Regions from separate parts of the Idiomarina sp. UBA3176 genome, predicted to be linked through region 2. Evidence: predicted binding sites of a transcription regulator. Region 2 holds the regulator's gene; the other holds the start of a gene.
What was found. The regulator MetJ, encoded in region 2, represses methionine synthesis genes. The targets are predictions, from matches to a motif close to TAGACGTCTAGACGTCTA.
Positions count from the first base shown of each region.

Region 1: a site for MetJ is predicted at 1,198-1,215, ahead of metK (methionine adenosyltransferase). Genes of this name have one in related genera too.

Region 1 covers NZ_DEXU01000024.1:116,471-132,677, reverse strand. Annotated here, with positions in the region: gene gshB (glutathione synthase) at 1-440, opposite strand, end outside; gene B2U97_RS12000 (16S rRNA (uracil(1498)-N(3))-methyltransferase) at 451-1,182, opposite strand; gene metK (methionine adenosyltransferase) at 1,298-2,443, shown strand; gene tkt (transketolase) at 2,535-4,535, shown strand; gene epd (erythrose-4-phosphate dehydrogenase) at 4,536-5,561, shown strand; gene B2U97_RS11980 (phosphoglycerate kinase) at 5,580-6,761, shown strand; gene fba (class II fructose-bisphosphate aldolase) at 6,792-7,856, shown strand; gene B2U97_RS11970 (DUF481 domain-containing protein) at 7,895-8,680, shown strand; gene B2U97_RS11965 (methyl-accepting chemotaxis protein) at 8,799-10,721, shown strand; gene B2U97_RS11960 (TIGR00153 family protein) at 10,813-11,493, shown strand; gene B2U97_RS11955 (inorganic phosphate transporter) at 11,508-12,779, shown strand; gene queA (tRNA preQ1(34) S-adenosylmethionine ribosyltransferase-isomerase QueA) at 12,873-13,928, shown strand; gene tgt (tRNA guanosine(34) transglycosylase Tgt) at 13,960-15,075, shown strand; gene B2U97_RS11940 (serine/threonine protein kinase) at 15,051-16,207, opposite strand, start outside.
Region 2 covers NZ_DEXU01000002.1:29,485-45,691, forward strand. Annotated here, with positions in the region: gene hutI (imidazolonepropionase) at 1-561, shown strand, start outside; gene B2U97_RS00450 (formimidoylglutamase) at 512-1,561, opposite strand; gene rraA (ribonuclease E activity regulator RraA) at 1,558-2,043, opposite strand; gene B2U97_RS00460 (putative bifunctional diguanylate cyclase/phosphodiesterase) at 2,204-4,276, shown strand; gene hslU (ATP-dependent protease ATPase subunit HslU) at 4,301-5,653, opposite strand; gene hslV (ATP-dependent protease subunit HslV) at 5,655-6,212, opposite strand; gene B2U97_RS00475 (SPOR domain-containing protein) at 6,296-6,862, opposite strand; gene argS (arginine--tRNA ligase) at 6,869-8,611, opposite strand; gene priA (primosomal protein N') at 8,704-10,914, opposite strand; gene rpmE (50S ribosomal protein L31) at 11,082-11,294, shown strand; gene B2U97_RS00495 (malic enzyme-like NAD(P)-binding protein) at 11,542-12,786, shown strand; gene metJ (met regulon transcriptional regulator MetJ) at 12,783-13,106, opposite strand; gene B2U97_RS00505 (bifunctional aspartate kinase/homoserine dehydrogenase II) at 13,281-15,722, shown strand; gene B2U97_RS00510 (penicillin-binding protein 1A) at 15,761-16,207, opposite strand, start outside.

The DNA of each region.
Region 1 (16,207 bases), on a different contig from region 2:
ATGACATCCGCTCTGGAACTCACTAGCGTGTCGGCAATAGAATCCGCGAACCACGAAGTAAAGAGTTTTTCGTTGCAGTCACGCAGGCTCTGCGGTTTATTCACAACCAGGCTACCGCGTTGCTCGGCCAGTTCCAGAATTTGCGTGGCGTATAAAAACTCGCTGTCAAAAGGCGGATCTTTACGCATCATAATGACGTCAAAATCCTCCAGCGGACGGTATTCGCTGTCGCTTAAGCTGTAAAAGTCCGTTTTTTGATCTTGAACACGAATTTCCCGTGCAAAGGCCATTGGTTGACCGTTATCAATAACTAAGTCGCCCATTTCCAGATAAAAACACTGATAACTACGCGCCTGAGCTTCCAGCAATAAACGAAAACTCGTGTCTTTTTCGGTTTTAACGGTGGCGATAGGGTCCATCACCATAGCTAATTTCTTCATGTAAACTCCTTTAGCTTAAGTCGCCAAACTGATACTGCACGGCGGTTAGCGCTGAAAGCGCTGCGGTCTCTGTTCTTAGTACTCTTGGCCCTAAACGCATGGGGTTAAACCCTTGTTGCTCGGCGGCACTGACTTCAGTATCAGTGAATCCGCCCTCTGGACCAATCAATAATTGTATTCCTTTATCGGCCTGCTGAAATGACGACAACGGCTGGGTGGCGGTTGGGTCTAAGGTTAGGCGCAACCCTTCAAAGCTGCTTTCAATAAACTCAGTGAGTTGCTGTGCTGGCCTTACTTGTGGAACCACACTACGGCCACATTGCTCGCAGGCAGAATGGACAATTTTCTGCCATTGCAGCTGTTTCTTCTCCAGCCTGTCGCCACTTAATTTAACACCGCAGCGCTCACTAAACAGTGGGGTAATTTCGGTTACCCCCAGTTCTACCGACTTTTGCAGTACAAAGTCCATACGGTCACCGCGCGAAACAACTTGTGCTAAATGAACATTGACCGATGACTCAGATGCGTTAGCCTGATTGTTGGTTGCAATAAACTGTGCTGATTTTTTTTGGACCGAGGTAATTTTCGCCTCATAGTTCTGCCCGTCACCGTTAAATAAAACAATGCTATCACCTACGTTCAAACGCAATACTTTGATCAGGTGCTGGAAAGCATCCGGACTCAATTCGGTTTCAGTTTGTAAGCTTATAGAGGCGGGGTGATAAATCCGCGGTACTCGCATGTCGTCAGCCTTATTCGGACTTTTAGACGTCCAGAAGTAGAAAAAAATAGAGTGATCGGTTACATTATGCAACCAGTATTAAACGATTTCATTAAAATTAAGGAATAGTGGGCATATGTCACGTCACCTGTTTACCTCAGAGTCAGTGTCCGAAGGGCATCCGGACAAAATTGCCGACCAGATATCCGATGCAGTTTTAGATGCAATTTTAGCAAAAGATCCTAAAGCCCGTGTTGCTTGTGAGACCTACGTGAAAACCGGCATGGTACTGGTTGGTGGTGAAATTTCGACAAAGGCCTGGGTTGATGTCGAAGACTTGGCGCGTCAAACCGTAAAAGATATTGGTTACCGACACTCTGACATGGGTTTTGATGGTGCTTCGTGTGCTGTCTTAAATGCCATTGGTAAGCAAAGTGGTGATATCAATCAGGGCGTTGACCGTGCTAACCCGGAAGAGCAGGGCGCAGGTGATCAGGGCTTAATGTTTGGTTATGCCTCAAACGAAACCTCAGTTTTAATGCCTGCTCCTATTACTTACGCGCACCGGGTTATGCAGCGTCAGTCGGAAGTACGCAATAACGGTACACTGGACTGGTTGCGTCCGGACGCGAAAAGTCAGCTGACCTTCGTTTATGAAAACGGTAAGCCTGTTGCCATTGATACAGTCGTGCTCTCCACTCAGCACCGAGAAGACATTACTCAGGAAACGCTGCGCGAAGCGGTGATGGAAGAAATTATCAAGCCTGTATTACCTGAGCAATGGGTTTCGAAAGACACACAGTTTCACATTAACCCAACCGGCCGTTTTGTGGTCGGCGGGCCTATGGGCGACTGCGGGCTGACCGGGCGTAAGATTATTGTCGACACCTATGGCGGTATGGCGCGTCACGGTGGCGGTGCTTTCTCAGGTAAAGACCCCTCAAAAGTTGACCGTAGTGCGGCTTATGCTGCACGTTATGTTGCTAAGAATCTGGTTGCAGCCGGTTTAGCAGAGCGTTGCGAACTGCAAATTTCTTACGCCATTGGTGTTGCTGAACCAACCTCTATTAGCATTGATACCTTCGGAACGTCTAAGCACTCAGAAGAGCAGTTAATTGCGCTGGTTCGCCGTCATTTTGACTTACGTCCTTACGGATTAATCAAAATGCTTGACCTGGAGCGCCCAATTTATAAGCAGACAGCGGCATACGGGCACTTTGGCCGTGATAACCTGCCGTGGGAGCAAACGGACAAAGCTGCCGATTTACAGGCTGATATTTAAACAAAATTTTGCCTATAAATTTGCTTGTACCCCCTGAAATGTGGAGAATACGCGCATCGCAAGTTGCTCTTCATCTTCCAGGGGGTTTTTCATGTCAGAACGTCAATATCTCGCCAATGCCATCCGCGCGCTTAGTATGGATGCGGTTCAGAAGGCCAAGTCAGGCCACCCCGGAGCGCCCATGGGTATGGCGGATATCGCAGAAGTTCTCTGGCGTGACTATTTAAAACATAACCCTCACAACCCAGGCTGGGCTGATCGCGACCGTTTTGTGTTATCTAACGGGCACGGGTCAATGCTAATTTACTCGCTATTGCATCTGTCCGGTTATGACCTGAGCATTGAAGACATTAAACAATTCCGTCAGTTAGACTCAAAAACCCCGGGTCACCCTGAATACGGCTACACCCCTGGTGTAGAAACCACTACCGGGCCGCTGGGCCAGGGACTTGCAAATGCCGTGGGTATGGCGCTGGCCGAGAAAGTACTGGCTGCGCAATTTAACCGCGACAACCATGAAATTGTTGATCACCACACCTACACTTTCCTGGGCGACGGCTGTTTGATGGAAGGCATTTCGCACGAAGTTTGCTCTCTGGCCGGCACTTTAGGCTTAGGTAAGCTCATTGCCTTTTACGATGACAACGGCATTTCCATTGACGGCGAAGTAGAAGGTTGGTTTACCGACGATACCGCAAAACGTTTTGAGTCTTACGGCTGGCACGTAATTAATAAAGTTGATGGACACGATTCAGCTGCCATAACCCGTGCGATTGATGAAGCCCGTGCGAATGACGACAAACCGACTCTTATTATCTGCAAAACGGTAATTGGCTATGGCGCACCGAACAAACAAGGTTCTGAAAGCTGCCATGGAGCCCCGCTGGGTGACGACGAAATTGTTGCTGCGCGTAAGCAATTGAACTGGCCGCACCAAGCCTTTGAAGTACCGGCCGATGTTTACCAAAAATGGTCTGCGGTGGATAAAGGCGCAGCAGTTGAGTCCTCCTGGAATAAGCGCTGGGTTGCGTATGAGCAGGAGTATCCGCAGCTGGCAAAAGAACTGAAGCGTCGTTTAAACGGCGAACTGCCTGAAGGGTTTGAGAATACGGTGCACAATTACGCGAAGCAGTTACAGAGCAGCCCTGAAGCGGTAGCGACTCGTAAAGCCTCACTGAACGTACTGAATGAATTCGGTCCTAAACTACCGGAACTGCTAGGCGGCTCCGCCGACTTAGCTGGCTCAAACTTAACCTTATGGAACGACGCAAAAGGTATTACTGCCGATGACGCCAGTGGTAACTATGTGTTCTACGGAGTCCGCGAGTTTGGCATGTCTGCCATAATGAATGGCGTTACTTTGCACGGCGGCTTTAAAGCCTATGGGGCTACCTTCCTGATGTTTATGGAATACGCGCGCAACGCCGTGCGTATGTCTGCGCTTATGAAGCAGCCCAGTATTTTTGTTTACACTCACGACTCTATAGGCTTGGGTGAAGACGGGCCGACGCACCAGCCGGTCGAGCAACTGGCTAACTTACGTCAAACACCAAACCTGCAGTGCTGGCGTCCGTGTGACCAGGTTGAAACAGCCGTAGCCTGGGGAGCCGCAGTACAAAGCAATAAAACTCCGTCTGCTTTAGTGTTCAGCCGTCAGGGTATGCAACAGCAAGAGCGCAATGACGACCAGTTAACGAATATTGCCCGCGGTGGTTATGTGCTGAAAGACAGTGACGGCGAGCCGGACGTTATTTTAATTGCGACAGGTTCTGAAGTTGACTTAGCCGTTAACGCCTTTGAGCAACTGACTGAAGAGGGGCACAAGGTGCGCGTTGTTTCTATGCCGTCGACCAATGTGTTTGATATTCAGGATGCTGAATACAAAGAGTCGGTGTTGCCATCGAGCGTGACTCGCCGCGTTGCCGTTGAAGCTGGTATTGCCGACTTCTGGTACAAATACGTGGGGCTTAACGGTGACGTCGTTGGCATGACAACCTTTGGTGAATCTGCTCCGGCCGGCGACTTATACAAACACTTTGGCATTACCACAGAAAACACCGTGGCTGCCGCTAAACGTTTGTTGGGAGCTTAAATGAGCGAACCGGCTCGTATTGCGATTAATGGTTTCGGCCGCATTGGCCGGAGCTTTTTGCGCGCGTTATACGAAAACGGCTATCGCGACAGCGTGCAGGTAGTGCTTATTAACGAGCCTGCGGCGTCGGAAGCGATAGCGCATTTGCTTAAATACGACTCAAGCCACGGTCGTTTTGGAGAAAAGGTAACACAGTCGGGCGATGCGCTGACGGTTGCCGGAGATGATATCGCTTTAACTCATCAGACCGAGATTGAAGCCATTGACTGGCGCGCTCATGAGGTCGATTTTGTTGTTGATTGTACCGGTGTATTTGGCAGTCAGGCCGACGGTCAGCTTTATCTGCAGCAAGGCGTAAAACGAGTGTTGTTTTCTCATCCCGGCAAGCCGGACGTTGATTTCACCGCAATTTATGGCGTGAATGAAAAAGAGCTCACCGTTGACCATAAAGTGGTGTCGAATGGCTCCTGCACAACAAACTGCATTGTGCCGGTCATTAAAGTACTGGACGATGCTTTCGGAATAGACTCCGGTGCGATTACAACCATTCACTCAGCTATGCACGACCAGCAGGTTATTGATGCATACCATCCGGATTTAAGACGAACCCGCGCCGCCGGACGTTCTATTATTCCGGTAGACACCCGGCTGGCACGAGGCATTGAACGAATACTGCCGCACTTAGAAGGCCGTTTTGAAGCCATTGCCGTGCGCGTGCCAACCACCAATGTGACCGCTATGGATTTAAGCGTTACGCTAAACAGCGACGCCACTATTGAGCAAATTAATCAGGTTTTACGTGAGCAGAGCGAGCGGCAGCTGGCGGGTATACTGGATTACACCGAAGAGCCTTTAGTTTCAATAGATTTTAACCATGACCCACATTCATCCATTGTTGATGGCACGCAAACCCGTGTTAGTCACAAGCGGCTGGTTAAGCTGCTGTGCTGGTGTGACAACGAATGGGGTTTTGCGAATCGCTTGCTGGACACAGCAAAAACGATGGCTGAACAAACAGAACATTAAGCTTAGAGAGGATATCGCATGTCTGTCATTGCTATGACTGATTTGGATTTAAGTAACAAGCGCGTACTTATTCGTGAAGATTTAAACGTTCCGGTTAAAGACGGAAAAGTCACTTCCGACGCGCGTTTGAAAGCCGCACTGCCCAGCATTCAGCAAGCGTTGAAAGCTGGCGCTAAAGTCATGGTAATGTCTCATCTGGGTCGTCCAACTGAAGGCGAGTACGACGAAGAGTTTTCGCTGCAGCCTGTTGTTGATTACTTACAAGATATGCTGGATTGCCCGGTACGCTTATGTAAAGACTACCTCGACGGTATTGAACTAAAGGCCGGGGAACTGGTAGTTTTTGAGAATGTCCGCTTTAATGTTGGCGAAAAGAAGAATAATGACGAGCTTGCTAAAAAATTAGCCAGCTTATGTGATGTCTATGTAATGGACGCTTTTGGCACCGCGCATCGAGCTCAGGCATCCACTCATGGTGTGGCTAAATACGCACCAATTGCTTGCGCAGGGCCTTTGCTGGCCGGCGAATTAGACGCTTTAGGCAAAGCACTGGAAAATCCGAAGCGCCCGCTAGTGGCTATTGTCGGTGGTTCTAAAGTATCGACAAAACTGACGGTATTAGAGTCCTTGTCCGGTGTTGTTGACCAGTTAATTGTGGGCGGCGGTATTGCGAACACTTTTGTTGCGGCGGCAGGCCATAATGTGGGTAAGTCGCTTTACGAAGCGGACTTAACCGACGAAGCTAACCGTTTAATGGCGCAGGCAAAAGCTAAAGGCGGCGACATTCCATTACCTGTCGATGTAGTAACAGGTAAAGAGTTCAGCGCAGAAGCCAAGGCAGAAACTAAAGCCGTTAATGCTGTTGCTGACGACGATATGATTTTTGATATTGGCCCTGACACCGCAGAGCAATTAGCGTCTATGCTGAAAAATGCAGGAACCATTGTCTGGAACGGGCCGGTAGGTGTGTTTGAATTTGAGCAATTTGGGCATGGTACAAAAACCATAGCCGAAGCGATTGCGCAAAGCGATGCGTTTTCAATTGCCGGAGGTGGCGACACTTTAGCAGCAATTGATCAATACGCTATCGCTGATAAGATTAGTTATATCTCGACAGGTGGTGGGGCATTCCTTGAATTCCTCGAAGGTAAAACATTACCAGCCGTTGCTATTTTACAAGAACGGGCTAACGACGCCTGAACACAAGTTTTTTAATTAAGGAGTATTTTTATGGCCCTGGTGTCATTACGACAGTTATTAGACCATGCCGCAGAACACGATTACGGCGTACCGGCGTTTAACGTCAACAACTTAGAGCAAATGCGCGCAATTATGCAAGCCGCCGATGCCACTGACAGCCCGGTTATCGTGCAGGCCTCAGCTGGTGCTCGTAAGTACGCCGGTGCACCATTCCTGCGCCACTTAATTCAGGCTGCGGTTGAAGAATGGCCCCATATTCCGGTGGTTGTTCACCAGGATCACGGTACTTCTCCGGCGGTATGTCAGCGTTCTATCCAACTGGGCTTTAGCTCGGTAATGATGGATGGCTCATTGCTGGACGATGGCAAAACGCCTGCAGAGTACGATTACAATGTAAAAGTAACCAGACAGACTGTAGAAATGGCGCACGCTTGTGGTGTTTCTGTTGAAGGCGAATTAGGTTGCCTGGGGTCACTGGAAACCGGTGAAGCCGGTGAAGAAGACGGTGTTGGTGCTGAAGGTAAGTTGTCACACGAACAACTACTGACTGATCCAGAAGAAGCGGCGGAATTTGTTAAAGCAACAAACGTTGATGCCCTGGCAATTGCCTGTGGTACGTCACACGGTGCTTACAAGTTTACTCGTCCACCAACAGGCGATATTTTAGCCATTGACCGCATTAAAGAGATTCATCGTCGCATTCCGGGTACACACTTAGTTATGCATGGCTCATCATCTGTACCTCAAGAATGGCTGAAAATTATTAACGAATTTGGCGGCGAAATTCCGGAAACCTATGGTGTACCGGTTGAACAAATTCAGGAAGGTATTAAACACGGCGTGCGCAAAGTGAACATTGATACCGATTTACGCCTGGCTTCAACCGGTGCTATTCGCCGTCATTTGGCGGAGAATCCGTCAAACTTTGATCCGCGCAAATTCTTTGCGGCAGCGACAACGGCAATGGAAGATATTTGCCGTGCACGCTATGAAGCCTTTGGTTGTGCTGGTATGGCGAGTAAAATTAAGCCGATTAACCTGGAATCAATGTTTCAGCGCTATGAAAATGGCGAATTAGACGCCATTGTTAAGTAACGAAGTACTTTATAAAAGACACAAATAACGAGGTTAGTGTGCGATTTTCTTTATTATTCGCTAGTTTGTTTTTACCTGTTGTAGCGAGTGCTCAAACATTTATGTTTGACGATGCTGATGACATTGATACAGAAAAGGTGGAAGAGTGGGAGGCAAGTGCAGAATTTGGCTTGCTTTATACTTCTGGTAACACCGAAACAGAAAGCCTGAAAGGCAAGTTTACCGCATCGCGGGACGTGCAGAACTGGCGCCACAAAGGCGTATTCGATTATTACACCTCCGAGCAGGAAGATCAGAGCACGGGGGAAACGAACGAAACTGCAGACCGCATGTTCATTTCGGCGCAGAGTAACTATAAGTTTGATCCTGACAGTCGCGACTCATTGTTTGTCTTCGGTTCATACGAAGAAGATGAATTCAGTGGCTTTGATTATCAGGCTACTGTCGCAACGGGTTATGGTGCTCGTTATCGTTACGACGAAGACATTTACGCTGACTACGAAATTGGTCCGGGTTATTCACGTACAAAACCTGTACAGGCTGAAGGTGAACCTCCGGTTGAATCCGATGGCTCAATGATTCTGCGTGTAGCCGGTAGCTTAAACTGGAAAATCAGTGAAAACTCGCGTTTCAGTGCCTTACTGTCGTCTGAAGTTGGTGAAGACAACACGAAGAGCAAAGCTGAATTTTCAGTGTCAGCGAACATTAACAGCGCGTTGGCTATGAAAGTGTCACTGGGGGCTAACCACAACTCTCATGTTTCTGATGAAAGCATCGAAAAGTTGGATACAGAAACGGCTGTTACGCTGGTTTATTCTTTCTAAGAAAACTTAGCGTTATACCTCAGAAAACCTCAGAGCCGTGGCAATTGCCGCGGCTTTTTTCATTAAGCTGTCATAAAAACGTCTTAAGCTAGCCCGGTGATATCAACTGGGCTTATTTATGCGCGTTTCAACTTTTAGTCGTGTTTCTTCTTTTTCTTTGCTGGGCTTGTCGTTGGTGTTTTTGTCAGTGCTTATTTGGGCTAATAGTCAATTGCAGCACTTTGAACAACAGCAGAATATTTACTCATCGATAAAAGAGAAACTGATGGTTGAAGTAGTAACCGAGCTCAGTGGTTATCTGCAATCGGGGAATGCGCTTTTACTGAACCAGGCCGAGGCCTCGGTCAATGAGGTGAACGCCCAGCTTGGTACACTGAATTTAGTCTCCACTTCGGTTATGCAGGAACAGTTGGATATCATCCGCAGCAGAATATCTGACGACTACCGCGCCATAGGTAAACTCTCTGGTCAGGAGGCTGCTCTGCTAGTAAATGCCGAGCGGTCTTTATTTAACGAATTATCTCGTTTGTTTGACTACGTGCAAAAAGGTAGCAGCAATAACCCGGCGGCTGCCGAAACTTATCAAAGTATCGGTAGCGACTTAGTGTTATTAATTGCTGACCTGGTGCATACGCGGGAACGTTTATCTAATGGTGAGGCCGAGGAGCAGGCACTGGAGCAAGTGCTTACCGCTATGCAAAAAGAAATTGCCCGGCTGCAGCAATTACCCAAGCTAGGTGTAAAAGAAGAGCTGCCCGACCAGTCAATGATGCTTGTACCGCGAGAAGCCAAAGAGCTGGGGCCGAAAATCATTTCAGAAATGAACAGCTTAATTCAGCGGTACCCAAAAGAGCTGTCCTCTACATTACAGCTTATTCAGTCGAGACGTGAAGCCTTTGCTTCGATTTCCGATGACATTGCCAACATTCAGTCACTGGCTGTAAAGGTAGAGCAGAGTCTCTTGAAAGATCAGCAAGCCAGCCTGATGCAGATAAAGCTGAGTCTTGTGGCCTTGGTGGCGGTGCTGTTGGTGTTTGCCATACTGAACTTTGTGTTACTTAAACGCATGGTTCTGACGCCTCTGCGAAGCTTACGCAATGCCATGGAGACTTTGTTGGTTAAGCAGGAACTCAACTATTTACCTAACGCCGATCGTGACACCGAGATGGCGGAGATTGCCCGGTTCTTTAACGGCATACTTGAACAGACTCAGCGTAGCGACGAGGAAAAGTCTCAGCAAATGACGGTAGTTAATGAAGCGTTGAAGCGGGTAATACAAGAGTTACAGCAGATTGTGCAATCCTCTGCCGATACGCAGTCATCCGCATCGGATACTATTCACGGTATTACTGAACTGAGCGAATTAACTGAAGAATTAAACCAGTGCACCAATACTCTGGAAAAGAATGCGCTAGATACCCAAGACTCAATGAAACAGAGTCGCCAACATATTCTTAAATTAAGAGACGCCTCAGAGCTGAATGAAAAAGCGATTGAAACGGCCAAACGCTCCGCCGAAGAGCTGGACCATTCGGTAAATGAGGTAAAAGACGCGCTGTCCATTATTTCAGGCATTGCCGATCAAACCAATTTACTGGCGCTGAATGCCGCCATTGAAGCTGCCAGAGCGGGAGAGCAAGGGCGCGGTTTTGCAGTGGTGGCTGACGAAGTCCGGCAGTTGGCGCAGAAAACACAGTCCTCTCTTGGTGGTATTAACGACTCTCTGAACCAACTGACGGACGCATCGCTTTCCATTGAAAAAGGCTACCAGGACATTGCTGAGGCAAGTCATTCGCAACAGCAATTCGTTGAACGCCTGGTAGAAACTGCAAATGAGGTTTCTGCTCAGGCGCAGGCTTCAACCGAGGAAGCTAAAACTTCATTTCGGTTGGCGGAGCAGCAAACAGACAAAGTTAACGGATTCTCAGTGCAGTTACAGCAATTAGTCAACGAAATGGACAACGCACACCAGTTGTTAAGACAAGTGGAAGCTGAAGTGGATACTCAGCGAACTCAAATAGAACGGGCGTTCAGCGAGTGATGAATTAATCAAATCTTACGGTTCCCTTTACCTTTAGATTTCGCTAACATTCGCCGCAGCTAACATCGGCTGAAAAAAATCGGATAATGTTATGTCAGTGAACTCATTTCTTGGGGTATTTGCAAAGTCCCCTATTAAACCGATGATTGAGCACATGGACGAAGTGCACCGCTGCGCTTATGCGCTTAAAGATTTCTTTAAAGCGGTTTATTCGAAGGATTGGAAAAGCGCAGAAGTGGCTCGTGCAACCATCGTAAAACACGAATCAACCGCGGATGATATGAAGCGTAAAATCCGTTTGAACCTTCCCAGTGGCTTATTTATGCCTGTAGAGCGAGCGGACTTGCTTGAGCTGGTTTCTCAGCAGGACAAAATTGCCAATAAAGCCAAAGACATCTCCGGTCTGGTTACGGGGCGTGAGTTGATTATCCCGGAACCACTGATTAAAGATTTTGATGCTTACTTAAACCGTTGTCTGGATGCGACCGATAAAGCCCGCGAAACCATCGGCGAGTTTGATGACTTGCTGGAAACTGGTTTTAAAGGACGCGAACGAGACCTTGTCGATAACTTCATTATAGAACTTGATGCCATTGAAGCCGACACCGATCAACTTCAAATTAAACTGCGTCAGGATCTACGTAAAATCGAGCTCGATATGAACCCTGTAGATGCGATGTTCTTATACCGTATTCTTGACTGGGTTGGCGACTTAGCCGACCTGGCTGAACGAGTCGGTGCACGTTTCGAACTAATGCTAGCGCGCGTCTAAGCGGAGTCTGATTTATGGATATTATTTCTAGCTATAGCGTCCTGCTTATCGGGATGGCCGCGGTTTTCGGTTTCTTTATGGCCTGGGGTATCGGCGCAAATGATGTTGCCAATGCTATGGGTACCTCCGTTGGATCCAAGGCGCTGACCATAAAGCAGGCGATTGTTATCGCAATGGTTTTTGAGTTTGCGGGGGCTTACCTGGCGGGTGGTGAGGTTACCTCAACCATTCGGAAGGGGATTATTGACTCGGCTTACTTTGTCAATCAGCCAGAACTGCTTGTGTTCGGTATGATTTCAGCGTTATTAGCTGCCGGGTTCTGGCTCTTAATTGCCTCTTATCTTGGCTGGCCGGTATCAACCACTCACTCCATTATTGGTGCCATTGTTGGTTTCTCTGCTGTCGGCGTTAGCATGGAGTCGGTACAGTGGGCAAAAGTCGGGGGGGTGGTTGGAAGCTGGGTCGTCACTCCGGCCATATCCGGGTTCATTGCTTACCTCATATTTATGAGTGCACAGAAGCTCATTTTTGACCGCTCTAATCCGTTAGCAATGGCCAAGCGTTATGTTCCTTACTATATGGGGTTAGCGGGCTTTGTGTTGTCGCTGGTCACCATCAAAAAAGGTCTTAAGCACGTAGGGCTGAATCTTGGCAGCATTGAAGGTTTCCTGTGGGCATTAGGTATTGCGGTACTGGTGTTTGCTATCGGAAAGTTTGCCATTGGACGTCTTAAATTTAACCCCTCAGACGACAAAGACATGCACTACACCAACGTAGAGAAAGTCTTTGCAGTACTGATGGTGGTCACTGCCTGTGCGATGGCTTTCGCGCATGGCTCAAATGACGTGGCTAACGCTATTGGTCCTCTTGCTGCAGTGGTGAGTGTGGTAACCAGCGGTGGTGATATTGGCAGTAAAGCGACATTGGCCTGGTGGGTTCTGCCTTTAGGTGCGGTTGGTATTGTTGCTGGTCTGGCTATGCTGGGTAAACGTGTTATTGCCACCATTGGTAATGGTATTACGCACTTAACCCCCAGTCGTGGTTTTGCGGCGGAACTTGCTGCTGCGTCAACCGTGGTTCTTGCCTCAGGTACCGGGCTACCCATATCAACGACTCAAACGCTAGTCGGCGCGGTATTGGGTGTCGGCATGGCGCGCGGTATTGCCGCTCTGAATCTTGGTGTTGTTCGCAACATCGTTATTTCGTGGGTGGTTACCTTGCCGGCGGGTGCCATTATGTCGATTATTTTCTTCTACATTTTAAAAGCAATTTTCGGCGTAGCATAAACTTGCGATAAACGGGCAGCCTGCAACAGTGACAGGCTGCCTACTTTCCAGTAAAATCCGCGCTTCACTACATCTCGCAATTACAGCACGGATATGTCAGATACCAATCATTCTACTTTAAAAGTCAGTGACTTTTCATTTGAGCTACCCGATGAGCTTATTGCCCGCTATCCGCAGGAGCAACGTAGTGCCAGTAGGTTGCTCTCGGTAAAAGCCAGTGAAAACAGCATTGAGCATAAACACTTTAAAAATATTGTGGATGAGATAAACGCCGGTGACTTGTTGGTGTTTAATGACACCCGGGTTATTCCTGCGCGTTTGCTGGGCGAAAAAGTGTCCGGTGGTAAAGTCGAGGTTCTGGTCGAGCGACTACTGGATGACCATAGGGTGCTTGCGCATGTCCGTGCTAACCGCGCTCCCAAAGCGGGTGCTGAATTGCTGTTGGAAGGCCACGTAAAGATAACCATGCTGGCGCGCCACGACGCACTCTTTGAACTGAAGTTTGAACATGACAAGACGGTACTGGAACTGCTTGAGCAATACGGGCATATGCCTTTGCCGCCGTACATTGACCGTCCGGATGAAAGCTCTGATAAAGAGCGTTACCAAACCGTTTATAACCGCGAGCCGGGTGCTGTTGCTGCCCCTACCGCCGGTCTGCATTTTGACGACGAGATACTGCAACAGCTGCGCGATAAAGGCGTGAACTTTGCCTATGTGACTCTGCACGTAGGCGCCGGAACCTTCCAGCCGGTTCGTGTTGAAGACATTAACGACCATGTAATGCACAGTGAGTACGCCAAAGTCAGTGCTGAAACCTGTCATGCCATTAAGCAAACCAAGGCTGAGGGCGGCCGGGTGGTGGCGGTTGGTACAACCTCCGTTCGCTCGCTCGAGTCAGCTGCTCAGGCTTCAGAGTCAGAAGACATTGAACCGTTTTTTGATGACACCGATATTTTTATTTATCCGGGTTATGAATTTAAAGTGGTCGATAGCATGATAACCAACTTTCACCTGCCCGAGTCCACGCTCATTATGCTGGTTTCGGCATTTGTTGGTCGTGATTTAATTATGAAGGCTTATAATGAAGCCATTAAAGAGCGCTATCGCGTTTTTAGCTACGGCGACGCCATGCTGTTACAGCGCTAAACTTAATACACTGAAGTGAATACTTATGACAATGAAATTTGAATTAGACAAAACCAGTGGTCGCGCGCGTCGTGGGCGCATGGTATTTGAACGTGGAACCGTAGAAACGCCAGCGTTTATGCCGGTAGGTACTCTGGGTACCGTAAAAGGTATGACACCAGAAGAGGTAAAAGACACCGGCGCACAAATCTGCCTGGGTAATACCTTTCACCTAATGCTGCGTCCGGGGACGCAAATTATCCAGCAGCATGGCGACTTGCACGACTTTATGAACTGGGACAAGCCTATTCTGACCGACTCCGGCGGTTTTCAGGTGTTCAGTCTGGGTGAGCTTCGTAAAATTACCGAAGAGGGCGTGACTTTCCGTTCGCCCATTAACGGTGAGAAAATACTGCTGACCCCGGAAAAGTCTATGCAGGTTCAACGCGAGCTGGGTTCAGATATTGTCATGATATTTGATGAATGCACGCCGTTTCCTGCCACGCAGGCAGAAGCACGCAGTTCAATGGAGCTTTCGTTGCGCTGGGCCGAACGCTCTAAACAAGAACACGGTGAGAGCAAAGCCGCGTTGTTCGGTATTATTCAGGGCGGCATGTACGAAGAGCTGCGCGATATTTCTCTGAAAGGTCTGACCGATATCGGGTTCGACGGTTACGCTATTGGTGGTTTGTCGGTAGGTGAGCCGAAAGAAGATATGATGCGCATTTTAGAGCACACTGCGCCGCAAATGCCCGAGCAAAAACCTCGCTATTTAATGGGTGTGGGCAAGCCGGAAGACTTAGTTGAAGCCGTGCGTCGCGGCATTGATATGTTCGACTGCGTTATGCCAACGCGTAACGCGCGTAATGGTCACTTATTTATTAGCACTGGCGTAGTAAAAATTCGTAATGCAGTGCACCGTACAGACACCTCTCCGCTGGATGAAAACTGCGACTGCTACACCTGCAAAAATTATTCGCGGGCGTATTTGCACCATTTGGATCGTACCAATGAGATGTTGGGGTCACGCCTGAATACCATTCATAACCTGCGCTTTTATCAAAAAGTAATGAGTGATATGCGCGACGCACTGGATGCCGGTACTTTTGATGACTATGTAAAAGAGTTTTACCGCTTAAGAGATCAATCCGTCCCGGCACTGGACTGAGACTTATCGATTTCAGTACGTAATTGCTGGTAGCGATCGACATCAGGCTGGTGCTTGATCGCTGCTTCTACTGAACTCAGCGCAGATGCTTTCCATCGTTCAACTAAATGTGGTTGTTCGCTATTAAGTTCAGCGAGACCTAAATACATTTCTGCCCGCAAATAATGGGCAGCCGCTTTTTCTTCATAGATATCCGGGTTACCCAGTTCATTAATGGCATTAAGCAGCATAGTCGTGCGTTGTGAGCGGGTAAAAATGTTGTCTGAACTTAGCACAAAATGAGCGCGTTCAGAGTGGTACTTCAGCAGCTCAGGACTGCTTGCTACAGCGTCGTCGAAGTGGGTAAGCGCTAACTCAGCCTGCTCCGCTGCCTGTTGAAGCTGGCCGCCGTTGGCAAGATGTCGTGAATAATGAGCAAAAACAAGCGCATGTGCGTATTGGTTCTGTTCAACCGAGTAACCATCCAGCAAATGTCGGTTTGTCTGCTCCCGCAAAAAAATGAACAAGACAAAAATAATAACCAAAATGGCAGCACCACCAGCCCCCAGCCAGAAGAAACGTTTTCTTAACTGATAGTTTCGGAGCCAGCCATCAAGCTCCTGCTGAAGCTCACGGCAATGTTGAAAGCCCTCGTTCGGTTCTGCGGAGAGTGCCTTCTTTATTATGCGACTGAGTTCGGCAGGAAGTCGGTTACGGTGCGCTATTGGACGCAGAAAAAACTGCTCCGGCTTCATGTTGGTCAGTAACGACAAAAGTAACGCGCCCAGTTGGTATATATCGCGCTTAATGGTTGTGGGTGAACTCGGTGCCGCAATGCTCAAATCTACCAGAACCGCGGAATTATTGCTCTCGCCTTCAGCATTGTCTGCTGAGCGGATCATAATGTTCTGGGCGGTAATATCGTTGTGAGCGTAACCGGCCTCGTGCATACGACAAACCCCGTCAGTAAGAGATTTAACCACTTTGGCGGCGTCATAAACAGACAGGCAGCTGCGTTGCTTGCTTAAAGGTTTGCCTTCAATGTACTCAAGCACCATAAACAGTGAAGAGGAAGAAACTTCCGGTTCGCCAACATCAAACACGCGGCAAAGAGCAGGGTGGTCAACACTGGATAACAAACGCGCTTCATTTA
Region 2 (16,207 bases):
TTTAAAACGGCAAAAGACTTAGAACTGCCAATTAAGCTTCACGCCGAGCAAATCACCAACCAGAAAGGTGCCAAGCTGGCCGCGGATTATCAGGCATTATCGGCTGATCATCTTGAGCAACTGGATGAAGAAGGTGTTAAGGCCATGGCCGAAAATGGCACGGTGGCGGTGTTATTGCCCGGCGCATTTTACTTCCTGCGCGACACGCAAAAACCGCCAGTTGAGTTACTGCGCAAACACGGGGTGCCTATGGCTATTGCCACCGATGCAAACCCGGGTTCATCACCGATTCATAACTTACCGTTAATGCTGCAAATGGCTGCGACTTTTTTCCACATGACACCGGAAGAGTGTCTGCGGGGCGTTACCGTCAATGCAGCAAAAGCATTAGGCGAAAACCAGCGCGGCGTTATTGCAGAAGGCTGTTACGCAGATTTAGCACTATGGAGTTGCAAAGACGCCGCTGAGCTCACGTACCAGTTTGGTGTGAACCCGTTAAAAACCTTATGGTTTAACGGCGTCGCTCACGACCGTGTAAGTAAGCCGTGGTCAGCTCGCTAAGCAACTGTCCGCATATTTTCATGCCTTCGTCGAAGCCGGTACTGCACATAGAAGGAGCGGCTTCGGCAAGGTGTAAATAACGCGCTTCGTTCACCTCTGCTAAGCGCTTAACGTACTGAAAACCCTGCCCCAGACTCAAACCAACATAGTTTACGGCGCTGGCTGGTACGGCATTTAATGCATCAACATCAACTTCAATACCTAGCGGCCTCTGCCAGGACACGGCTTTTGCTACCACTTCGTCCATCACCTCAACAAATGGACGCTCATATAAGCGATGCAGTGTATGGTAACGCATGCCAGCGTCTTGCAGCTGACGCAGGCTACTGGCAGAGTTTTTGCCCTGATGCAAACCAACAATATGGTAAAACTCCAGCGCACCTTCCATATAAGCGTAACTAAAGCCATTGCCGGAGTGGCGGCCTTCGCGCGGACGAAAGTCTGCATGAGGGTCTAAATTGACCGCACCACAAGCTTCCTCTGTCACTTTATGCAAACTCTTCAGCAGCGGATACGCATTATTGTGACCCCCGCCAATAACAATCACCTCAAAACCCTGCTCGAATAACGGCGTCAGAATTTTCTCGACGCGGGCATCAACCTGCGCGCAAAGTTCACGTAAAGTGGCCAGATCATGGGCGTCTGTAGCATCGAGTTCAGCGGCCTTTTCGTTTAAGTCGTCGCAATTAACCGCTCCAACCAACAACATCTCGTGCGTGGAAAGTAACCCCGTTTTTTGCAGGTTTAAGAAGCTTTTCAAAAAAGCCTGCCAGCCGTCATCGGCACCGGCGCGACCAAGGTTGGCTCGCACACCGATACTCTCGGGAATACCGACTAATGCTACACGCTGGCCGTCTTCCCAGGCTGCCGCCAGGCTTTCTTCGTAAGTGCCCTGTTCAGAGAGCACCCGAATGGCCTGGCCAATTTTAGTTTCCTGTTCACGTACCGTGACCCATTTTGCCGGGTCGGTCAGTTCTAAGTAAGAGATGTCACTCATCATTCAATATCTAATGGTTCCGGAGACAAGATAACGCCAGTAGTATCGATATAAAGGTGGTCTTCCGGCAAAAAGGTTACGCCGCCAAAGTTTACCGGCACATTCAGTTCACCTACGCCTTCGCTAATAGCGCCAACCGGAATAGAAGCAACACCCAGAATCCCAATATCCAGCTCTTCCAGCGCGTCAACTTCGCGCACGGCGCCGTAACAGACAATGCCTTCCCAGTCGTTATCCATGGCTTGCTCAGCAATAGCTGCATCAACCAGAGCACGGCGTGATGAGCCACCACCATCAATCAATAAAATCTTCCCACCACCGTCGGCAGCAATGGTTTCCTCAATAAGCCCTTTATCTTCATGGCACTTGATAATAACCAAACTACCACCAAAAGAGTTGCGGCCTCCGTAAGACTCAAACATGGGTTCAACCACATCGACCATATCGGGGTATAAATCGCAAAGTTCTGAAGTGTTGTATTCCATGATTGTATTCCTGACGTTGCTATAGCAGTAGCTGGCAGTATACCTGCTATCCGGTGCGGACAAAAGCAACCTGATAGCGGTAACGAAACCCTTGAATTATAGAATAAAAACCCGTTTAATCTAACTAACCATAATAATAATAAAGTGAATTGCTATTTTCATGCCCCAGCTCGACCTCATGACCAGTCTGGCTATAGAGACCTTTGCGCATTCAATACAGGCAGTTTTTCTGCTCGGATTTGCCGCTTTACTGATGTATTACCATAGATACTATCAACGCGATTATCTAGGTTACTGGGCTTTCGCCTGCTGTGCATTTGGTCCTGGAGAAATCATCAGAGCCTTTTTGGCCGGAAGCGCAATGGTCGCGCCCGAGTCTGCGCTTAGCTGGTCCAGTGGTTTACAAGGGGTCGCTTTAACCTGCCAGTACCTAGCCATTTCGTTTATTGCCCTCGGTGCCTCTTGTGCCGCGTTTAATAAAAAACCGCAACACTACTGGCAATATATAGCTTATGGGGTGTCGTTGGTTGGCGGTATTATTTCCTATTTTTGGCTAGATCCCACCATAAGCGATGCGGGTAACACGCCCAATGCCGGATTTATGCGGTTTCTGGTCACTGGCGTAGCGTTAATCGCTATCAGCTTGCTTATGTGGCGGAAATTAGGAAGCGGTATCGGCCCCAAATTGGTGTCCGGTGGCTTTTTCAGTATCGGTTTTAAGAATTTAGTCGTACTTAGCGTTATTTTTTCTTTACCCGGAAACGCTGTGGACTGGGCTCTCAGCTTTCAGGCGCTTTTAAATATCATTATCATTGCGGCGATTATCGTCGGTATTATCATTTGGTTGCTGGAATCTGAGCGCAATACCGCAGTGCGCGCCATCCAAAGAGCCGAGTATCTGCACACCCATGACGCGCTGACCGGAGTCTCTAACCGTGACCAGCTGGTCAGTAAAATTCCTTTATTCATCGAGTACTGCCGCAGTAACAACCGTCAATTAACCATTATGCTTGTTGGCGTCAGTCGCTTTAAAGTGGTTAACGAAAACATTGGTATTCGCGGTGGTGACCAGGTGCTAAAAGAAATTGCGCGACGCCTGCAAAACTTTCGCAAACAGCCTCTGGCGGTATCCCGTATCAGTGGCGATGTCTTTGCTCTTGCCTTTGATCATTTAAAAAGCCGCAGTCTTATAAAAGATTTAGCTACAGAGCTTCAGGACACACTGAGTAACCCCATTGAAGTGGGCGAAAAAACGCTGAATATTGCCGCGGGTATTGGTATTGCACGCTACCCTCAGCACGGCAGTCGATCGGAAGTTCTACTCAATAAAGCAACCATTGCGCTGACTCAGGCAAAGCAGTCACACCAGCCCAGTGTTACCGTTTATGAGCGGGGTATGGATGAGATGTACTCCTATCTGGTTGATATGGAGCCAATTTTACGCCGCGCTATGCAAGAGAATGAGTTCACTCTGTATCTTCAGCCGCAGTTTGACTTTGACCATCAACAGCTTTGTGGTTTTGAAGCCCTGATCCGTTGGCAGCACCCGGAACGCGGTCTGCTGAGTCCGGCGGAATTTCTGCCTTATATCGAGCAATTGGGGCTTTCCACCGAACTGGATGACTGGGTACTGAACCACGCGGCTGCTATCCTTGCTTCCTGGAAACAAAAGTTTGGTCTCTGCTGGCCCATAGCGGTGAATTTATCAGCGCCACAATTTCAGCATTTTCAGTTAATAGAAAAAATGCAGCGGTTACTGGAAGACTACAATATATCGCCCGAATGGCTAGAGCTTGAGATCACCGAAAACGTGGCCATGTCCGATTTACACAACGGCATGAGTGTTATCCAGCGGTTACGGGAAATGGGTTTTGGTATTTCTATTGATGACTTTGGTACCGGGCACTCCTCCCTGGCTTACCTTCGCTCATTACCTATTAACAAAATTAAAATAGACCGCAGCTTTGTCAGCGAACTGCAGCAAAATAATAACGATGTCACCATTTTAAAAGCCATGATCCGCTTGTCTCATGGCCTGGGTAAACGCGTTATTGCCGAGGGCATTGAAACCCAAGAACAGCAGGACATGTTGCAAAAGCTGGGTTGCGACATGATGCAGGGCTATTTTTACTCACCCCCAATGCGCCTGCAATTTGCTGAACAGTTGATTGAACGCCAAATTCAGGGCGACAAAAAGCCGTTGCCACCCGGAGAGTTTGCAACGGCCTTCTAGCTCTACAATTTCAGCAGAGTATTTTTACAGGATGAAGCGGCTTAGGTCTTCGTCCTGCGATAGCTCACCGACATGTTCATTCACGTAATCGGCATCAACAACCAGTTTCTCACCGCTGTGGTCAGTAGCATGGAAGGAAATTTCTTCCATTAAACGCTCCAGCACCGTATGTAAGCGACGCGCACCAATGTTTTCTGTCGTTTCGTTTACATGGAATGCCACTTCAGCAATACGCTGAATGCCTTCTTCAGTAAAGCTCACTTCAACGCCTTCAGTGTTCAGCAGAGCATGGTACTGAGTCGTCAGCGACGCACTTGGCTCTGTCAGAATACGCACGAAGTCGCCACTGGTCAGTGCTTCCAGCTCAACCCGAATAGGCAAACGCCCCTGTAATTCAGGAATAAGATCTGACGGCTTACTCATCTGGAATGCACCAGAGGCAATAAACAGAATATGATCAGTTTTTATCATACCGTGCTTGGTATTCACCGTGGTCCCTTCAACCAAAGGCAGCAAGTCGCGCTGCACGCCTTCGCGGGAAACATCTGGCCCGCTGGTATCGCCACGCTTACAAATCTTGTCAATTTCATCTAAAAAGACAATGCCGTTTTGCTCAACCGACTCAATAGCAGCTTCTTTTACTTCGTCGGGGTTCAGCAATTTCGCCGCTTCTTCCTCGACTAGCTGCTTGTAAGCATCTTTAATGCGCATTTTGCGTGCTTTTGTCTTATCGCTGCCCATGTTCTGGAACATGTTCTGCAACTGCGACGTCATTTCTTCCATACCCGGAGGCGCCATAATTTCAACACCCATTTGCGGCATGGCTAAATCAATTTCAATTTCTTTGTCATCCAGCTGGCCTTCACGTAACTTCTTACGGAATACCTGACGCGTACCACGCTGGTCATCATTTTCCGGCGTCTCTTCCTGTTGCTGAGCCCAACCAGAAGAAGACTGCTTCGCCGGTGGTAACAGCACATCCAAAATACGCTCTTCCGCCGCTTCTTCAGCGCGGTAACGTACCTTTTGCATCATTTCTTCGCGCGTTTGCTTCACCGCAACGTCGGTTAAATCCTTAATAATGGATTCAATTTCTTTGCCCACGTAACCCACTTCTGTGAACTTAGTCGCTTCAACTTTAATGAAAGGCGCTCTCGCTAATTTCGCCAGGCGGCGGGCAATTTCCGTTTTACCCACACCGGTAGGGCCTATCATTAAGATATTCTTAGGCGTTACTTCCTGACGCAGCTCGTCATCCAGCTGCATCCGGCGCCAGCGATTACGCAAAGCAACCGCGACAGCGCGTTTTGCTTTATCCTGGCCAATAATATGTCGGTTTAATTCGTCTACAATTTCTCTTGGGGTCATCTCAGACATCTTATTTTTTCCCCTGCTTCGTTTTGTCTTCAGCAATAGACTCTTCTTCTTCAATGGTCTGGTTGCCGTTGGTGTACACGCAAATATCGCCTGCAATGGTCAGTGCTTTTTGCACAATGTCGCGGGCATTCAAGTCGGTATTTTCCAGCAAAGCTCTTGCTGCCGACTGCGCAAACGGCCCACCCGAGCCAATCGCAATAAGGTCATTCTCCGGCTGCACAACGTCACCATTACCGGTAATAATTAATGACGTTTCTTTATCAGCAACCGCGAGCAATGCCTCCAGTCGGCGCAAAGCACGGTCGGTACGCCAATCTTTTGCCAATTCCACAGCCGCACGCATCAGGTTCCCCTGATGTTGTTCAAGTTTGGATTCAAAACGTTCGAACAGTGTGAAAGCGTCTGCGGTTCCGCCGGCAAAACCTGCCAGCACTTTATCGTGGTATAGGCGACGCACTTTACGCGCATTACCTTTCATTACGGTATTACCTAAGGAAACCTGGCCGTCTCCGCCAATTACAACTTTATCGCCGCGGCGAACAGATACGATAGTAGTCAAAGCAAGACCCTCTTTTTTGTCTTAGTGACGTCGATGACAAGTATTTGAGGGTCTATATCGTATTTTTCAATGGTGTCAGCCGATTAATCCAGATTCCAGTTCCAGATAGCACAACCAAACACTTGATTGCGTTGAAGTTTATGACGATCACTTTCAGCATCTCGCTTGGTTTCATAAGGGCCCAGAATAACCCGGTACCAAAGCCCATTGCTCCCTTCAGTCGAGCGTACCTGAGATTCAAGCCCCGCCATCGCAATTTGTGCACGTAACCTTTCAGCGTCTTCCTGCTGACGGAAAGAGCCACATTGCATCAGTTTCGGTGGACCCAGTTCGCGTTCAGGCACATCAACTTCCACCTCTTTACTTTTTAGCTCTTCTATATAGCGCCAGCGTTCAGCCGATTTCTCTGGCAATAAGTCAGCCGGTGGCGGTTGTACCTTTGGTTGTTCAACCTGTTCAGATTTACCGTTAATTTGCAGCAGAATATAGGTAAAAAATGCTATCAGGACAATGGCAACAGCGACCACGAACCAGGGCACCGGCTTACGCTCAGCAACGGGTTTTGCACCGCGTTGCTGCTTTTTATTGGTTCCCTTTTTCTTAGCCGGCTTACGTTTTGGCGGTTTTGGCTTACGATTCGCGTAATCCATAGTGCGTTACATCTTCTCCAGGGTTGGAATACCCAGTAATTCCAGGCCTTGCTTCAGCACGTTGGCGGTTAACATCGACAACTTCAGACGACTGTTACGAAGGGCTTCGTCTTCCTGATTCAAAATTGGGCAGGCTTCATAAAAACTGGAGAAGCGACCGGCCAAATCAAACAGGAAACCACATAAGAAATGCGGCATGGCTTTATCCTGAACCTGATGCAGCACTTCGTTAAAACGCACCAGCTGATTCGCCAACGCCAGCTCGCGTTCGTCATCCAGAATAATGTCGGCGTTGCGGTCAAACGCTGTGTCGCCTAAACGATCAAAAATACTGTTCACGCGGGTGTAAGCATAAAGTAGGTAAGGTGCCGTGTTGCCTTCAAAAGTCAGCATGTGGTTCCAGTCGAAAACGTAGTCGCTGGTACGGTTTTTTGATAAGTCCGCGTACTTAACCGAGCTAATACCCACCACTTCAGCAACGCGTTTTTGCTGCTCATCTGTTAAATCAGTCGTTTTCTGCTGCAGTAGCTCTAGTGCGCGACGTTCAGCTTCATCTAATAAGTCAGCCAGCTTAGTCACACCACCGTCACGGCTTTTGTAAGGTTTGCCGTCTTTGCCCATCACGGTACCAAAGCCGTAATGGTCGAGCTGTATCTCGCCTTCCACAAAACCGGCTTTGCGTGCCAGCGTAAAAATTTGGTCGAAATGCAGCGACTGACGCGCATCCACAAAGTACATCAGGTGGTCACCACCCAGTTCTTTCTGACGGTATTCAATAGCGGCTAAATCGGTGGTGGCATAAAGGTAGCCGCCGCCTTTTTTCTGCACAATAATAGGCAGCGGTTCGCCTTCTTTACCTTTGTATTCTTCAAGAAACACGCATTGTGCACCCTGATCTTCCGTCAACAGACCTTTTTCTCGCAGGTGCTCAATAACGCCCGGTAACTTGTCGTTGTAGGCGCTTTCAGCCATCACATCGTCACGAGTCAGTTTAACGCCTAAACGGTCGTAAACGTCCTGACAATGGCTCAGTGACACATCAATAAATTGGTTCCACAGCTTCAGGCAGTATTCGTCGCCCGACTGCAGTTTTACGACTAGCTGACGTGCACGGTCAGCAAACTCTTCGCTTTCGTCAAAACGTTGCTTGGCGGCTTTATAGAAAGTCTCCAGGTTGCTCAGCTCATATTCAGCAGACTGATTATCCAGCGCTTCCATGTACGCTAAGAGCATGCCGAACTGCGTGCCCCAGTCGCCCACGTGGTTCTGGCGAATGACTTTATGCCCTAAAAACTCACACACGCGCGACACGGCGTCGCCAATAATGGCAGAACGCAAATGCCCTACGTGCATTTCTTTCGCCAGGTTAGGCGACGAGTAGTCAATAACAATGGTTTTGCTTTCTTCTGCCACATCGACGTTCAGGCTGTCGCTGCTGAGCATTGCGGTTAGCTGGTCTTTCAGCTGGTCCTGCGAAATGGTGAAGTTAATAAAGCCCGGCCCGGCAATATCCATTTTCGACAACAGGGAGTTCTCCGGAACCGCTTCGACAATGGCTTCAGCCAGCTGACGTGGGTTCGATTTTGCTGGTTTGGCTAGCATCAATGCCAGGTTTGTCGCAAAGTCACCGTGTGATTTGTCTCGAGGGCGATCCAACTGAATCTTTACTGGGTGATCAGCAGGGATTTTTCCCTGTGTTTTAAGTTGACCAATGGCTTCGGCCAGTAACTGTTCAAGTTGTTCTTTCATTAATGCGACTACCTGTATGAAAAATCGAAGAGGAAATTCAAGACGCTTAGTTTAATCGCTACGCCCGATAAAAAAAACCGCTTAGTTGTCGATCAGCTAAAGTCTTGCGGATCAATATCCAGCGACCAGCGCACTTTTTTCAATAACGGCAAGGCGTTAATCTGCGGTAACAAGTGTTCAATAAGCTGAAATCGCAATTTACGTGACTGACAATGTAACAGCAATTGGTAGCGGTAACGACCGGCTTTACGTTCCATTAAAGCTGGCATGGGGCCCAGCAAAAATGCACCTTCCACCTGCGGCATTAACTGCTGAATTTGGGTCATGGCCTGCACCACAGAGTCTCTGTCGGTTGCTTCGCCACGGAACAGCGCCAAATAAGAGAACGGCGGCAAGTCACTTTGTTGGCGTTCAGCAAGTGCCGTCAGGGCAAAGTGCGAATAGCCGTTGTTGAGTAAATCCTGAATTAAGTCGTGCTCCGGATGGTGGGTTTGCAATACAACTTTACCGGCTTTGTGCTCTCGCCCGGCGCGACCAGCGACCTGAGTATAAAGCTGTCCTAAACGCTCTGCTGCCCGGAAGTCCGCGCTGTAAAGCGCGCCATCAACATCTAGCAGCGCCACCAGAGTGACATGGGGAAAGTGATGGCCTTTTGCCAGCATCTGCGTGCCAACCAGCAACGGGTACTCGTTATTTGTGGCTTTTTGCAGGTAATCGTCCAACTGACCTTTACGGCGGGTGGAATCCCGGTCAATGCGCAGCACCCCACGCCCCGGAAACATTTCTTTCAGACTGTGCTCTAACTGTTCGGTACCCACACCGTGGGAAATTAAGTGTGTGGAGCCGCAGGAGCCGCATTGCTTAGGTATCCGTTGCTGGCTGCCACAATGGTGACACTGCAGCTGCTGATGAGCTTTATGTACGGTGTAATAAGCGTCACAACGATGACACTGCGCCAGCCAGCCACACTCGTGACACATTAACGCTGGTGCAAAACCACGACGGTTAAGGAACAGCAGTACCTGATTACCGCGTTCAATTTCTACCTGAATTTGCTCCTGCAATGCTTTAGAAACACCGGCTTTTATGGGCTGCTGCTTCAGGTCAATAAGCTCGTGTTTAACCATTTGCGCGCCACCAGCGCGCTGCCCCAGCTTAAGCCAGTGAAAGCGTTTGCTGACCGCGTTATTCAGCGTTTCCAGCGAGGCAGTTGCACTACCGAGCACCAGCGGAATATCCAGCAACGCCGCCCGTTTAATGGCAATGTCCCGGGCATGGTAGCGAAAGCCGTCCTGTTGTTTGTAGGACAAGTCATGTTCTTCATCGACCACAATAAGCCCTAGCTTCTGGCAGGGCGTAAACACAGCTGAACGAGTGCCGATAATAATTGCTGCATGTCCGTGCTTTGCGTCCAGCCAGGTATTCAAACGTTCTCTGTCACTCATGCCCGAGTGCAGCATGACCACCGGTGCGTCAAAGCGTTCTTTAAAGCGCTGCAAGGTCTGTGGGGTAAGGCCAATTTCCGGTACCAGCACTAATACCTGCTCGCCGCGCTCCAGTACCGGCTCCATGGCTTGTAAGTACACTTCGGTTTTACCACTACCGGTAACGCCTTCCAGCAGCAAAGTGCTGTGCTTTTGCTGCTGGTTAATGGTAGAAACCGCCACCGCCTGCTCGGTATTTAACGCATGGCCCTGCTCTCTTAACACCGATGACTGCTTTTGCCAGCCCTGATTCTTAGTCGGTGCCTGCTCGCGCACTTCAATCCAGCCTTTATCCTGCAAGGTGCGCAGCACGGCTGAGGTCACACCTATATCGGTTAAGTCGCTGCGCCTGAGCGGCTGATGTTTAAGCGCTGCCAGCACTTGCTGCTGCCGCGCGGCCCCTTTTAAATCATTAATGGACTGCGCCCGGCCTAAATCGGTCAGCGCATAAAAAGTTTCGGTCAGGTATTCCGGCGCATCGCCTTTGCGCAACAAAACCGGCAGGCTATTGGCGGCTACGTCCCCCAATGAATGGTGATAGTAGTCAGAAGACCAGCGTACTAGCTGCCAGATATCATCAGGCCACAGCCGCTGCTCATCCAGAACCGAAGCGACGAACTTCAATTCAAATGTTGGCGGTTCGTCATTGGCTTCGGCAACCACGTAACCCACTAACTGACGCTGGCCAAAAGGCACGCGCACGCGGACTCCCTGCGGCAGCGGCTCGGCACTTTTGCACAGATAATCATAGGTTTGTCGAAGAGGTAACGGCAGTGCGACTTTATAACGTCGTTCGCTGCCGGTGCTGGCTTGCTTCATGGCTCTATTCTGGAACGCTACCGCGCAGAATACAAGGCAGCAGATTCTGCTTGATCACAGGCGCAGGATCACATAAAATGCGCGGCTCTTAATTCATTGATGTTTTTTTGCGCATGGTGTTCGGCTTTGGATCGAATGGCGATGCGGCCCATAACTGAGGTAACCCCATGAAACAAGGTATTCATCCTAAGTACGAGACTTTAAAAGTCAGCTGTTCTTGCGGTCACACGTTCGAAACGCGTTCAACCCGCTCAGAAGATCTTCACCTGGACGTCTGTTCAGAGTGCCACCCGTTCTACACTGGTAAGCAGCGTGTAATGGACACTGGTGGTCGTGTTGACAAATTTAAGAAGCGTTTTGGTGCTCTGGGCAAGAAATAAGCCTAAGAAAACTTATAGAAAACGCTGCTTAACAGCAGATTTTAAGAAAAAGGCGCTAAACAGTGCCTTTTTTTGTGCCTGTTTCGCTAAGCGGCCTATTGTTAAAGAAAAGTTAACTGGTGTACTTTTAAACACATTGGAAATTTCATTCACCTCATGACCCTCAAAGGCGGAGGTAAGATTTGTTTATTAGCACAAAAGCGATAGACTGATCGGCATTCTGATCACCAGACTCAGGTATCACCGCATGACAGACTTTCGCCAACAGGCACTGGATTACCACGAATACCCGACCCCGGGTAAAATTTCCGTTGAACTCACCACCCCTGCTGAAACCAGTAAAGATTTAGCGCTGGCCTACAGCCCGGGCGTTGCAGAACCGGTTCGGGAAATAGCTCAGGACCCGGACGCCGCCTACCGTTATACAGCCAAAGGCAATATGGTTGCGGTTATTACTAACGGAACCGCCATTCTTGGTCTGGGCAATTTAGGGCCACTGGCATCAAAACCGGTCATGGAAGGTAAAGCTCTTCTATTTAAGCGCTTCGCCGGACTGGACTCTATTGATATTGAAGTGAATCATCGTACTACTCAGGACTTTATCAATACCGTTGCTAACATTGCCGATACCTTTGGTGGCATCAACTTAGAAGACATTAAAGCGCCTGAATGTTTCGAAATAGAACAGGCGTTAATAGAGCGCTGCAATGTACCGGTATTCCATGATGATCAACACGGTACTGCCATTGTGACGGCCGCAGGTATGCTTAATGCGTTGGAAATTCAGGGTAAAGACCTGGCGGAGTCTCGCATTGTTTGTCTTGGTGCCGGTGCTGCCGCCATTGCCTGTATGGAGCTTTTAATTAAATGTGGCGCACAACGCGAGCACATTTATATGCTCGACTCAAAGGGCGTTATCCATACTCGTCGCGATGACTTAAACGAATACAAGCAGCTGTTTGCCAACAACACCGACAAACGGACACTAAAAGACGTTATTGAAGGTGCCGATATCTTCGTGGGGGTTTCAGGGCCAAACTTACTCAGCGCAGAAGAGTTGAAACTTATGGCGCCTAACCCGGTTCTGTTTGCCTGCTCTAACCCAGACCCGGAGATTAAACCAGAAACCGCTATGGCGGCGCGTGATGACCTGATAATGGGAACCGGACGCTCGGACTACCCGAACCAGGTGAACAACGTTTTATGCTTCCCGTTTATGTTCCGCGGTGCATTAGATGTGCGCGCTACTGCTATTAATGACGAAATGAAGGTTGCAGCGGTGGAGGCCATTCGCCAGCTGGCGAAAGAGCCTGTTCCGGAATCAGTATTAAAAGCGGCCGGTGTCAAAGAGTTAACCTTCGGTCGTGATTATATTATTCCCAAGCCAATTGACCCGCGCTTGTGCCCACGGGTATCGCGCGCCGTTGCCGAAGCTGCGGTGAAGTCCGGCGCAGCTAAAATCGATTTACCGAAAAATTATATGCAGGATTAATCGTCGAGCTCTTCGTCGGTTGGAATAGGTAATCCCCGGGCTTCCAGCTCTTCACGCACAGCTTTGGGGATTTTATTCGGGTTGGATTTTTGCAAATCTTCATCTTCCGGCAGCGGCTGACCGGTAAAAGCGTGTAAAAACGCCTCACACAGCAGTTCGCTGTTGGTAGCATGGCGCAGATTATTAATTTGGCGACGGGTTCGTTCATCGGTCAATACTTTTAACACGCGCGTGGGTATTGAGACCGTAACTTTTTTCACCTGCTGACTCTTACGACCGTGTTCAGCATAAGGGTAAATATATTCGCCGTTCCATTTCATTGTTATTGTCCCGCTATATAACAAAACCACATAAGTTATAATGAATTGTACCCGAATGAACGACCCCGTCAAATTTTATCCGTCTAGATGGCTAAAAGTTGCTGACATTTGCCTGACAATATTTTAGCCTTAGTAGCAGTAATCTAATTCAAGCGAGTAGTTAAGGAAGGCGGAATGACCACAACTCAGCTCACAGAAGAGCAAAAGCAAGCCGTTGCCGACAGCGTTCAGGTGCATAAGTTTGGCGGCAGCAGTCTTGCCGATGCGTTCTGCTATCGCCGCGTTGCCAGAATTGTAACCGAGTACGCGGGTGCCAGCGACTTAGTCGTTGTTTCCGCAGCCGGAGATACAACCAACCGCATTCTTGCCATTATTAATGCCAAAGCGCAGCCGGGCGACACCGCCAGCATTCTGCTCGATCAATTAGAGAGTTTTCAGCAAGGACTGATCACCGAATTATTAAGCGGCGACTTACAAAAACAGTTGCTACTGCAATCGCAAAAAGACTTCACCCGCTGGCGTCGTTGGTTAGTCGGCGACGAAGCCATTAGCCATAACGCCGAGTTACTGTCGTACGGCGAACTCTGGTCTGCCCGCTTGTTATCAGCTTTACTGCAAAAACAGGGTACCCGCGCCGACCACATTGATGCCCGGGACTTTTTACTCGCGGCAGACGCTCCTGAACCCGTTATTCAGGTAGAACACTCGCGTGAAAAACTATTACAAAGAGTGGCTCCTCACTCGGGCACCCGCTTTATTGTTACCGGCTTTATTGCCCGCGGTTTAAACGGCGAGAGTTTAACTCTGGGGCGTAACGGCAGCGACTATTCAGCAACCTTAGTCGGCAGCCTGCTGGATACACGTCAGGTTACTATCTGGAAAGATGTTGCCGGCGTTTACTCGGCAGACCCGCGCAAAGTTGAGCGCGTGGTGAGCTTACCGACATTAGACTGGACCGAAGCCGAAGAACTGGCGCGTCTTGGCAGTCCGGTTCTGCACCCAAGAACCTTTCAGCCGGTTGACCGTCAACGCATGGTCATTTCCGTTCGCTCCAGTTTAAAAGTAGAAAATCAGCAAACTCGCATTGGTCAGTTCCAGAATACCCAGCCCCGCGGAAAAGTCTTCACTTCTCTGTCTGAGGTGGTGCTGTTTAAGGTTGAGCTGCACGATAAAGCCTTAGTAAAACGTCTGGATGAACTGGAATTAGAGCCGCTGGTCAGCTGGACCGAGCCGGAAAATCATCAGCAGTATCTGGTGTTTCACCAAAACCACTTAGACTACCTGACCGGCTGGTTAGACAGTCTGGGCGCGGGTGATGCCATTACTCAAATTCGCGGCTATTCCATGCTGGCCATTGTCGGTAACCGCATTCAGGAAACCGACCAGTTCTCGACCTTTAAACTGCAACTTTCCGAACAAAAAGTGCGGCGCTTTGCGCTGACGCAAAACGGTGACTCTGCTGTTGCTATTCTGGAGCAAAAGCTTGATAACCGCTTACTTAATCGCTTGCACAGCCAATTATTCAATTACCGTCGCAGCCTGGGCGTTTTAGTCATTGGCCGCGGCAACATTGGTACGGCCTGGCTGGAACTGTTCCGACAGCAGCGCGACCGCATTAACCAAGTGATGGACGTTCGGGTTATGGGCATTGCCAACTCGCGGCGTTTATGGCTGGATTACAATGGCGTCGAGCTCACTCAGTGGGCAGAAGACTTCGATCGTCTGGCGCGGCCTTATGTACTCACGGAACTGTTGCGCGAGTTGCCAAATGCACCATACGACGAGATGGTCGTCATTGACTTGACTGACGCCAAACAAGTCGCGCAACTGTATCCCAGCTTGTTCGCAAACGGCCTGCATATTATCAGCGCCAATAAGCGCGCGGGCTCCGCCGACGAAGCGCTGTACCGCGAAATTCGTACCATTCAGCACGAGTACGAGCGTGAATGGCTATACAACACCACGGTGGGTGCCGGGTTGCCGCTGAATTATGCCATAAACGATTTGCGAAATTCCGGCGACGAAATTCGCAGTATCTCCGGTATTTTCTCGGGTACCATGTCGTGGCTGTTTGAGAATTTTACCAAAGGAGTCACTTTCAGTTCATTGGTAAAAGAAGCCAAAGAGCGGGGTTACAGCGAGCCTGACCCTCGTGAAGACCTGTCCTGTCAGGACTTGGTGCGTAAATTACTGATTCTGGCACGCGAAATTGGCTTAAAACTGGACTGGCAGGACATTGAAGTAAAAAGCCTGGTACCGGAGCATTTACGTGATCTACCACTTAGCGAGTTTATGCAACGCTTATCCGAACTTGATGAGCCCATGGCGGCGATGCTGGACGAAGCGGCTAAAGACGGCAAAGTGCCGCGACTGCTGGCCAGCTTTACCGTCAGTGACGAGCAAAGAGTTACTGCTCAGGTTGGTATTGAATACATTCCGGAAGGGGACATGCTGGCCAACTTAATACCCGGTGAAAACATCTTCGTTATCTACACCGACTGGTATTCAGAAATGCCGTTAGTTATTAGCGGACCTGGTGCGGGTAAACACGTTACCGCCGGCGGCGTGCAATCGGATCTCAATCAGTTACTGAGTAAACTGGCAGTGGGAGCTTAATGCTCCCACTAATTTGTTATTGCACAGATTTTGCCTGACTAGAATAAGTCGTCATCATCTTCTTGAAAGATATCGCCATTAGACTGACCGTTATCGCGACTGTACTCAGTGGGTTCGGTACCACGTATAAAGTATTCAAACCGCGTGGTGTAGTCACTTTTGTGTGATAACTTGCCGCTTTCTAAGTCGATACGGACATTCACCACACCCGGCGGAATACCAAAATCGCGTGACGGAAACAGCGGTAGCGCCTTCTCCATAAACAGGATCCAGCCCGGCAACGCAGTTTTCGCACCCGCTTCACCGCCAGTTATTGCCTGCTGACTGGAGTCGACTTCAGGATGCTTTGACGTGCGTCCTAATTTACGGGAAACATCATCAAACCCAACCCAGACAGTTGTCGCAAGGTCCGAGGTAAAACCTGAGAACCATGTATCACGAACATCGTTGGTGGTACCGGTTTTACCGGCAATGTTGCGACCAAC